3 regions of the Kitasatospora sp. NPDC090308 genome follow, and region 3 is predicted to be linked to each of the others. Evidence: riboswitches for the same ligand, from Rfam matches in the RefSeq annotation. Region 3 holds a riboswitch; each other region holds the start of a gene.
What was found. A riboswitch is a leader RNA that binds a small molecule or an ion and turns the genes downstream of it on or off. The one in region 3 is predicted to bind thiamine pyrophosphate.
Positions count from the first base shown of each region.

Region 1: it holds a riboswitch for thiamine pyrophosphate, as region 3 does, so the genes downstream of both, thiC (phosphomethylpyrimidine synthase ThiC) here and thiO (glycine oxidase ThiO) in region 3, are expected to answer to the same signal.
Region 2: it holds a riboswitch for thiamine pyrophosphate, as region 3 does, so the genes downstream of both, ACIQVD_RS16590 (purine-cytosine permease family protein) here and thiO (glycine oxidase ThiO) in region 3, are expected to answer to the same signal.

Region 1 is NZ_JBIVXY010000006.1:392,122-395,388, reverse strand. Features, by position in the region: gene thiC (phosphomethylpyrimidine synthase ThiC) at 280-2,073, opposite strand; TPP riboswitch at 2,069-2,202, opposite strand; gene ACIQVD_RS17710 (hypothetical protein) at 2,314-2,514, shown strand; gene ACIQVD_RS17705 (SPFH domain-containing protein) at 2,700-3,267, shown strand, end outside.
Region 2 is NZ_JBIVXY010000006.1:143,352-146,618, forward strand. Features, by position in the region: gene ACIQVD_RS16585 (S1C family serine protease) at 1-1,205, opposite strand, end outside; TPP riboswitch at 1,449-1,600, shown strand; gene ACIQVD_RS16590 (purine-cytosine permease family protein) at 1,615-2,967, shown strand; gene ACIQVD_RS16595 (medium chain dehydrogenase/reductase family protein) at 3,055-3,267, opposite strand, start outside.
Region 3 is NZ_JBIVXY010000001.1:409,428-412,694, reverse strand. Features, by position in the region: gene ACIQVD_RS01745 (thiazole synthase) at 1-177, opposite strand, end outside; gene thiS (sulfur carrier protein ThiS) at 181-390, opposite strand; gene thiO (glycine oxidase ThiO) at 387-1,541, opposite strand; TPP riboswitch at 1,537-1,649, opposite strand; gene ACIQVD_RS01730 (NAD(P)/FAD-dependent oxidoreductase) at 1,726-2,931, shown strand; gene ACIQVD_RS01725 (Rv2175c family DNA-binding protein) at 2,952-3,267, shown strand, end outside.

The sequences.
Region 1 (3,267 bases), on a different contig from region 3:
TGCAGACTCGCGTCCTGCACTCCCCGGTCGGCGAGGCATCGCGTAGCGAAGGCGGCATCCAGTACGGCCACCAACCGGTCGAACCGGGCCCGTGCCTCGACGTGGTCATGGTCGGGTGGGAACTCAAGCGACTCCGGGTCGTCGAACCTGTGAAGCAGCGCGATCAGCTGACTATCAGCGTTCGGCACCCGACCATGATGGTGCATTTGCCGACACGCAGAGCGCCGCGCCGGGAAACCCCCTCCTGTCTCCCGGTGCGGCGCCGTTCCGAGGTGACCGTCAGTCGGCCAGCGGGAGGTAGACCCGGTTACCGTTGGCCGCGAACTCTTCCGACTTGGCCTTCATGCCCGCCTCGGCCTCATCGTCGCTGGTCACGGCCATGTCGTCGCCGTAGGTGTCCATGATGCTTTTGCTGATCTTCATGGAGCAGAACTTGGGACCGCACATGGAGCAGAAGTGCGCGGTCTTGGCGGGTTCGGCGGGGAGGGTCTCGTCGTGGAAGGCGCGGGCGGTCTCCGGGTCGAGGGCCAGGTTGAACTGGTCCTCCCAGCGGAACTCGAAACGGGCGTCGGAGAGGGCGTCGTCCCAGAGCTGGGCGCCGGGGTGGCCCTTGGCGAGGTCGGCGGCGTGGGCGGCGATCTTGTAGGTGATGACGCCGGTCTTGACGTCGTCGCGGTCGGGGAGGCCGAGGTGTTCCTTGGGGGTGACGTAGCAGAGCATCGCGGTGCCCCACCAGGCGATCATCGCGGCGCCGATGCCGGAGGTGATGTGGTCGTAGCCGGGGGCGACGTCGGTGGTCAGCGGGCCGAGGGTGTAGAACGGGGCCTCGTCGCAGATCTCCTTCTGGAGGTCCATGTTCTCGCGGATCTTGTGCATCGGGACGTGCCCGGGGCCCTCGATCATCACCTGGACGTCCTTGGCCCGGGCGATCCGGCCGAGTTCGCCGAGGGTGGTGAGTTCGGCGAACTGGGCCTCGTCGTTGGCGTCGGCGATCGAGCCGGGGCGCAGGCCGTCGCCGAGCGAGAAGGTGACGTCGTAGGCGCGCAGCAGGTCGCAGAGTTCCTCGAAGTGGGTGTAGAGGAAGTTCTCCCGGTGGTGCGCGAGGCACCAGGCGGCCATGATCGAGCCGCCGCGCGAGACGATGCCGGTCTTGCGGCGGGCGGTGAGCGGGACGTACCGCAGCAGCACGCCGGCGTGCACGGTCATGTAGTCGACGCCCTGTTCGCACTGCTCCAGCACGGTGTCGCGGTAGACCTCCCAGCTGAGGTCCTCGGCCCGGCCGTCGACCTTCTCCAGCGCCTGGTAGAGCGGGACGGTGCCGATCGGGACGGGGGAGTTGCGCAGGATCCACTCGCGGGTGGTGTGGATGTTGCGGCCGGTGGAGAGGTCCATGACGGTGTCGGCGCCCCAGCGGGTGGCCCAGGTCATCTTCTCGACCTCCTCCTCGATGGAGGAGGTGACCGCCGAGTTGCCGATGTTGGCGTTGATCTTCACCAGGAAGTCGGTGCCGATGATCGCCGGTTCGACCTCGGGGTGGTTCACGTTGACCGGGATGACGGCCCGTCCGCCGGCCACCCGCTCGCGGACGTACTCCGGCTCCAGGCCCTCCCGGATCGCCACGAACTCCATCTCGGGGGTGATCAACCCGCGCTTGGCGTAAGCGAGTTGGGTGACGGCGACGCCGTCGCGGGCGCGCAGCGGGCGGCGCGGGCGGCCGGGGAAGACGGCGTCCAGGTTGCGCAGGTCGCCGCCGCGCGGGGCGGTGTGCCTGATCCCGTCGTCCTCGGGCCGGGCCTCGCGGCCCTCGTACTCCTCGACGTCGCCGCGCTGGCGGATCCAGGCGTCGCGCAGCGCGGGCAGCCCGCGCCGGACGTCGGCGGGGTGGGACGGGTCGGTGTACGGCCCGGAGGTGTCGTACAGCGGGACGGTGCGCCCGTCGGTGAGGTGGACCTCGCGGTAGGGGACCCGCAGGTCGGGGCGGCTGCCCTGGTGGTACGCCTTGCGCCAGGCCGGGGTCGGGTACCCGGTGGCGGCCGGCTGCTGGACGGACGTGTGCTCGCTCAAGGTGGTCATGCGACCTTCCACTCCCTACGCCGGCATTACCCGGTCAGGTTCCTGCGGTCGGCGCAGCAGGTGGTACGCGGGCCCGCGTACCGTCAGCGCCCTCTCAGCCCGGTGCTCCGAGCTCCCGTTCCGCGCAGGCGTTCGCCGCCCGCGTCCGCTGCTCACCGTAGGGCACCGGACGCGGAGGGTCCAGGGCGCCTCCGGTCACCGACCTGTCCGGGCCGCTCGCGGGGTGGAAGAATCGCCGGGGTGATCGGACTGGTGGGGCGGGTGACGGGACGGATCGGCGCGGGCCTGGTCGGCGAGGTGATGGTGCGCGTTCCCGAACGCCAGGGCAGCGAGGCGTTCCTGGCGTACCGGGCGGTGCCGGGCGAGTCGCTGGAGCCGGGCACCATGGTGGTCGTGGTCGATTACCAGCCACCGCGCACGGTGTACGTCGAGCCCTACTGACGGCCCCTCACCAAGGCCGGGCAAACACCGCGCAACGGTTTCGAGACAGTGGGCGCTCCCGCTGGCGCGGCCCCTTCCCCCGCGATCACGGCAGGCGGAGAATGCGGCTGCCACCGGGTTCCGCGCCCACAACTGCACCACCCAGCGCAGCCACGGACCGGTGTGCCACGAAGGGGGAGATCGCGATGCTGATCGGCATCGTCGGAGCCGTTGTCGCAGGGCTGCTGGTCCTGGTCGTGCTCTTCAAAATGATGTGGCGGGTCGCCGAGCCGAACGAGGCGCTGGTCATCTCGGGTTCCAAGCACGGCGAGGGCCTCGGCTTCCGCGTGGTCACCGGACGGGGCACCTTCGTGCTGCCCGGCGTCCAGGTGGTCCGGCGGCTGTCGCTGGACCTCAACGAGGCCGCGCTGGACGTCGAGTGCGTGACCTCGCAGGGCATTCCGGTGCACGTCAAGGGCGTGGTCATCTTCAAGGTCGGCGACGACCCGGTGTCCATCGCCAACGCCGCCCGCCGCTTCCTGGACCAGCAGAAGATGATGGGCCAGCGGGTGCACAACGTGTTCGCCGGCCACCTGCGCTCCATCGTCGGCGGCCTGACCGTCGAGGACATGATCCGGGACCGCGAGCGGCTCACCGGGGAGACCCGCTCCGCGTCGGGCATCGAGATGGAGAAGCTCGGCCTGATCATCGACTCGCTGCAGATCCAGGAGATCCTGGACCCGACCGGCTACATCACCAACCTGGCCGCCCCGC
Region 2 (3,267 bases), on a different contig from region 3:
TAGGACGCCTGGGCGCCGGTCTCGTCGCCGGAGGCCACCGGGCGGTCCTTGGCCGAGATGATGCCGGTGGTGACGGTGCCCTCCAGGCCGTAGGGGGCGCCGATGGCGATGGTGGCGTCGCCGATGGCGACCTTGTCGGAGTCGCCGAGCGGCAGCGGGGTGAGCTTGTCGGTCGGCGGGTTGTCGAGCCGGACCACCGCGACGTCGTAGCCCTCGGCGCGGCCGACCACCGAGGCGCTGTACGAGGAGCCGTCGGAGAACTTGACGGTGAGCTTGCCGCCGTTGGCGGCGGGGGCGACCACGTGGTTGTTGGTCAGGATGTGGCCCTCGGTGTCGAAGACGAAACCGGTGCCGGTGCCGGACTCGCTGGAGCCCTCGGCCTTGATGGTGACGGTGGACGGCAGCGCCTTCGCGGCGATCCCGGCGACCGAGTCGGGGGCCCGGTCGAGGTTCTGGTGGGTGTTGCCGACCGCCACGGTGGTGCTGTTGCGGCTGGCGCTGGAGCCGCCGCCGTTCTTGCCGTTGTCGGCGACGGACGCGCCGATCGCACCGCCCGCCAGGCCCGCCACCAGGGCGACGGCCGCGACCAGGGCGATCAGCGAGCCGCGCTTGCGCTTGCCGGGGCCGCCGGCGCCGGGCTGCGGCGCCCCCCACGGCGCGCCGGGCCCGCCCGCGCCGCCCGCGGTGTCGCCGCCGGACGGGTGCCCCCAGCCGCCGACCGGGTGGCCGGCGCCGAACGGGTGCTGCGAGTGCTGCGGCGCACCGGGGTCGCCGGGCGCACCCGGGCCACCCGGAGCGCCCGGGGCACCCGGCGCCTCCTGGAGCAGCGGCACGGGGGCGACGGCCGGGTTGACCGCGGTCTGCGCCTCGTCCGGCCGGCCGTACGGGCTGACCGGCTCGGCGACCGTCCCGTACGGGTTCTGGAACGGCGGCGGCGCGTCCACCGGGACGGCGGGCGCGGCCGGGACGGCCGGGGCGGCGGCCTGCGGCGCGTCGGGCACCTTGCCGAGCTGGATGGTCTGCTCGACCGGGGCGGGAGCCGGGGCCTGGCCCGGGGCCTGGGGCAGCACCGGCGGCGGGGCGTCCAGGTAGGCGGGGGCGGGTGCGGGGGCGGGCGTACCGGAGCCGGCGGCCACCGCCTCGGTGCCGGCGGGCTCGGCGGCCTTCTCCGGCGGGGTGGTACCACTCGCGTGCTCGGTGCTCACGGACGACCTCCATCGCTGAACAGAACCTTCGGTCGCGAACCGCGGCGCTGGGGGCACGGCTCGCAACCTCGGTGCACAGTTTTTCCTATACCGGATTCGGACACCGTAAGCGGGCCCCTGAAGAAATGATGAGAAGCCTTAGGCGGCTCTGACATGCACATCAATGGTCCCGCGGTGCGGACGCCCGTCCCCCCGGTCTTGGCGTTCCCCCGCCCGGAGGCTAGCCTGTCGCTCCTGTAAACCGAAGAACGTCGCGGGAGCTTGGACCAGCCAGGCTGAGAGTGCGCCGGTTCGACCGTAGGGCATGGCGGTGACGCCACCACGGGCGAGGGGGCGCTGACCGCCGGAACCTGTCCGGGTAATGCCGGCGTAGGGAGTATCGGCCATGACGGCTGTTCCGTCTGCCCAGATGTCCGACCGTGCCGCCGAGGCGCGGTCCGAGGCCCCGCTCACCCTCGACACCGCCCCGCCGCGCACCCTGGACTTCCGGGCGCTGTTCGCGCTGTGGGCCAACCTCGGGGTCAGCCTGATCGGCTTCACCAGCGCCGCGACCGTGCTCGGCGAGCCGGGCCACGAGCTGGGGTTCACCGCCGCGGTGACGGCGATCCTCGCGGGCACCGCGATCGGCACCGCGATGCTGGCGGTGGCCGCCCTGGTGGGCGCCCGAACGGGTGCCCCGGCGATGGCGGTGCTGCGCGGACTGTTCGGCACCCGGCTGTCGTACGTGCCGACGGTGCTGAACATCGTGCAGTGCGTCGGCTGGGGCGTGTACGAGCTGACGGTGATCGCCTGGGGCGCGCAGACCGTCTCCGGCACCGAGGGCTGGCGCTGGCTGTTCGTGCTGCTGGCGGGCGTGCTGACCACGGTGCTGACGATCTGGCCGCTGGGCGCGATCGCGGTGCTGCGCAAGTACGTGGCGGTCGCGGTGGGCGTGGCGATGGTCTACTTCACGGTGCAGTTCGCCCGGACGGGCTTCCCGGACCCGGGCGCGGGCAACTGGGACGGCTTCCTGGGCGCGACGGACGCGGTGATCGCGGTGTCGATCTCCTTCGTGCCGCTGGCCGCGGACTACACCCGGCACGCGCGCAGCTCGGCGAAGGCGTTCTGGGGGACGTTCTCCGGCTACACGGTGGCCCAGGTCTGGTGCTACGTGCTGGGCGTGGTGGCGCTGCTGCAGTCCGGCGGCGACGCGAACCGGATCTTCGAGTCGTTCACCGGCGTGGCGGCGGGCTGGGCGTTCCTGCTGGTGCTGGTGCTGCGGGAGACCGACCAGTCGTTCGCGAACGTGTACTCGACGGCGATGTCGATCCACAACCTGTGGCCGCGGGTGGACCGCCGGGTGCTGACCGGCGGGATCGGCGTGCTGGTGACGGTGCTGGCGCTGCGGATCAAGGAGTTCACCGACTCGTACTACGGGTTCCTGGGCCTGATCGGCTCGGTGTTCGTGCCGCTGTTCGCGGTGCTGGCGGTGGACTACTTCCTGGGCGCGGGCCGGCGCGGCTGGAACACGGCGCAGGACGCCCCGGCGCGCTGGGTGATGCTGCTGCCGTGGGTGGTGGGCTTCGCGGTGTACCAGTTCCTGGCCCCGTCGAAGATCGGCGGCTGGTGGACCGGCCGGTGGGAGGACCTCCAGCAGCTGGTGCACTTCACCCCGGCGGCGTGGTCCTCGGCCTCGCTGTTCTCCTTCCTGGTGGCGGCACTGGCCACCCTCGCGGTGACCGCGCTGGAGCGCCCGCGGGCGGCGGCGGAGCCGCGGGGCTGACGCCCGGGCCGGACCTGCCGGGGCCGGACCTGCCGGGGTCGGACCGGATCTGCCGGGGCCGGGGCGGCGTGGTGCGTCCGGGAGCGGTCAGGGGACCAGCACCACCTTGCCGGTGACGGTGCCGGACTCGGCCAGGCGCAGGGCCTCGGCGGCGGCGGTGAGCGGGAGGCGGGCGGCGAGCGGCGCGGTGAGGTCGCCGCGCCGCAGGGCGTCCAGGACGGCGGTGAGGTCGGCGCGCAGCCGGGCCCGGAAGCGGGCGGGGCGCAGGGAGCGGCCGGCCCAGATGTTGTAGAAGTGCGC
Region 3 (3,267 bases):
CTCCAGGACGGAGCCCTGGGTGGCGGTGTCGACCCGGCGCATCGCCACCGTGGTCAGCTCGGTGCCGGAGACCTTCAGCGCCTGCTCCAGCACCTCCAGGCTGGGGGCGCCGCCGGTGCCCATGATCAGGCGGGAGGAGAAGGTGGTGCCGGCGATGACCAGCGCGTCGTCCGCCATGGTTCAGCCTCCCTGGACGGCGGTGAGGATCTCGACCCGGTCGCCCTCGCCGAGCGCCGTGGCGGGCCACGAACTGCGCGGCACCACCGCCTCGTTGACGGCGGCGGCGACGCCGGTGTTGGCGGCCGACAGCTCGGCCACCACCACGTCCAGCGTGGTGGCGGCGGGCAGGGTGCGCGGCGCGCCGTTGACGGTCAGGGCGATGGTGTTCATGCGGGGACCTTCGGGGTGAAGCGGCGGGGGGTGAAGTCGGCGGCCAGGGCGGGGAGTTCCCCGGTGGCCAGGTAGTCGGCGAGCAGGTCGGCGGTGACCGGGGTGAGCAGCACGCCGTTGCGGTAGTGCCCGGTCGCGGCGACCAGGCCGTCCAGCGCGGTGGGGCCGAGCAGCGGCGCGTTGTCGGGGGAGCCGGGGCGCAGGCCCGCGCAGGTCTCCACCAGCGGCAACTCGGTGATGCCCGGGACGAGTTCGTGCGCGTCCCGGAGCAGCTCGTAGACGCCGCCCGCGGTGACGGTGGTGTCGTGGCCCTGCTCCTCGGTGGTCGCGCCGACCACCAGCTCGCCGTCGGCCCGCGGCACCAGGTACAGGTGCTGCCCGCGCACCACGGCCCGCACGTTGCGGGACAGGAACGGCGCGTACCGCCCGGGGATCCGCAGCCGCAGCACCTGGCCCTTGACCGGGCGGATCGCCGGCAGCACCCCCGGCGGCAGGCCCGGCAGCAGGTGGCTGCGCGAACCGCCGGCCAGCACGGTGCGCCCCGCCGTCAGCCGCTCCCCGTCCGACAGCCGGACGCCCGCCGCCCGCCCGCCCTCGACCAGCAGCTCGGCGGCCTCGGCCCGGTGGAACACCACGCCCAGCCGCTCCCCGGCGGCGACCAGCGCGGCGGCCAGCCGGCGGCCGTCCACCTGGTGGTCCGCGGCGACGTGCAGGCCGCCGCGCACGCCCGGGGCCAGCATCGGCTCCAGCCGGCGGCACTCCCGGCCGGTCAGCCACTCCGAGGCCAGGCCCAACCGGCCGTGGAAGGCGTGCAGTTCGCGCAGCTCCGCCCGGTCGTCGGCGTCCAGCGCGACGGCCAGCGTGCCGGTCTGCCGGTAGCCGGTGTCCAGCCCGGTCAGCTCGGTCAGCTCGGCGGCGAACGCGGCGTACCGCTCGTTCGACGCCAGGCCCAGGCGCAGCAACGGCTCCTCGCCGTACTGCAGTTCGGTGACGGGGGCGAGCATGCCCGCGGCGACCTGCGCCGCGCCGCCGCCCGGGTGCGGGTCGACCACCGCGACCGACAGGCCGCGCTGCGCGGCGCGCCAGGCGACCCCGAGGCCGATGATGCCCCCGCCGACCACCAGCACGTCCAACGCGCGGGAAGGTGCCACAGCGGCTGATTCTCCCTTCGCCGGCATGACCCGGATCAGGTTCGGACGGTCGCGGGCCGCCACAGCCCGCCTCTCAGCCCGGTGCACCGGGCTCCCGTGTGACGTAGTACCTCCACCTTAACGCCGGGCCGACCGGCACCCGAAGGCGCGTGCGCGGGGTGACCGCCCGCCGCCCCTGGGTAGGGTGGGCGCCGTGGCTGAGCTGAAGGCAACGGACCGGGTCGTCGTGGTCGGCGCGGGCATGGCGGGCGCCCAGACCGCCCTCAACCTGCGGCAGGGCGGCTGGCAGGGCCCGCTCGCCCTGGTCGGGGAGGAACTCCACCTCCCCTACGACCGCCCCCCGCTCTCCAAGGACGTGCTGCTCGGCAAGGCCGACGCCACCGCCTTCGAGATCGACTGGCACGGCCTCGGCGTCGACCTGCTCACCGGCCGCCGCGCCACCGGCCTCGCCCCGGGCGTCCTGCGCACCGACCGCGGCGAACTGCCCTACGACGCCCTGGTGATCGCCACCGGCGCCGCCCCCCGCACCCTGCCCCAGCTGCCCGGCGCCCGCACCCTGCGCACCGTCGACGACGCCCACGCGCTGCGCGCCGCGCTCACCCCCGGCCGCCGGATCGTGCTGGTCGGCGCCGGCTGGATCGGCGCCGAGACCGCCACCGTCGCCCGCGGACTCGGCTGCGAGGTCACCGTGGTCGAGGCCGCCGCCACCCCGCTGGCCGGCGCGCTGCCCGCCGAACTCGGCGCCCTGATGGCCGACTGGTACGCCGCCGCCGGCGTCGACCTGCGCTGCGGCGCCGCCGTCGCCGGAGCCGCCGACGGCGGGGTGCTGCTCGCCGACGGCACCCACCTGCCCGCCGACGAGGTCGTGGTCGGCGTCGGCGCCCGCCCCGCCACCGACTGGCTGGTCGGCGGCCCGCTCGCCCTCGCCCCCGACGGCACCGTCCCGGTCGACGACCGGCTGCGCACCGCCCTGCCCGGCGTCCTCGCGGCCGGCGACTGCGCCTCCTACCCCTCCGCCCGCGCCGGCACCCGGCTCGCCGTCCAGCACTGGGACCACGCCCTGCACTCCGGCGCCGCCGCCGCGGCCGCCCTGCTCGGCACCCTCGACGCCCCGTACGACCCCGTCCCGTACTTCTGGTCCGAGCAGTTCGGCCGCATGGTCCAGTACGCCGGCCGCCACGCCGGGGCCGACCACCTGCTCTGGCGCGGCTCCCCGTCCGAGGCCGACTGGACGGTGCTGTGGCTGCGCGACGGCGCCCTGGTCGCCCTGCTCGCCGTCGACCGGCCGCGCGACCTGGCCCAGGGCCGCCGCCTGATCGAGCGCGCCGCGCCGCTCGACCCGGCGCGCGCCGCCGACCCGGCCGTCCAGCTGAAGGCCGCGGCGCGGTAGCCGGTGGGTAGGCTGGGGCCGTGAGCGAGATTGATCCCAAGATTGACGCCCTGGTCCCCGCGTGGCTGTACCTGCCCGACATCTCCGAGCGGTGGGGCGTGGTGATCACCGAAGTCCGCGCCATGGTGAAGAACCGCACCCTGCTGGCCGTCCGCCGCGGCCCCAACAACTCCCTACAGGTCCCCGCCGACTTCATCGAGGACGACGGCCCGGTCAAGCACCTGGTCGGCACCCTCACCGTGCTGCGCGACTCCGGCTTCTCCGACCATGAGATCCTGGAGTGGATGTTCACCGAGGACGACTCCCTGCCCGGCAGCCCGATCCAGGCCCTGCGCG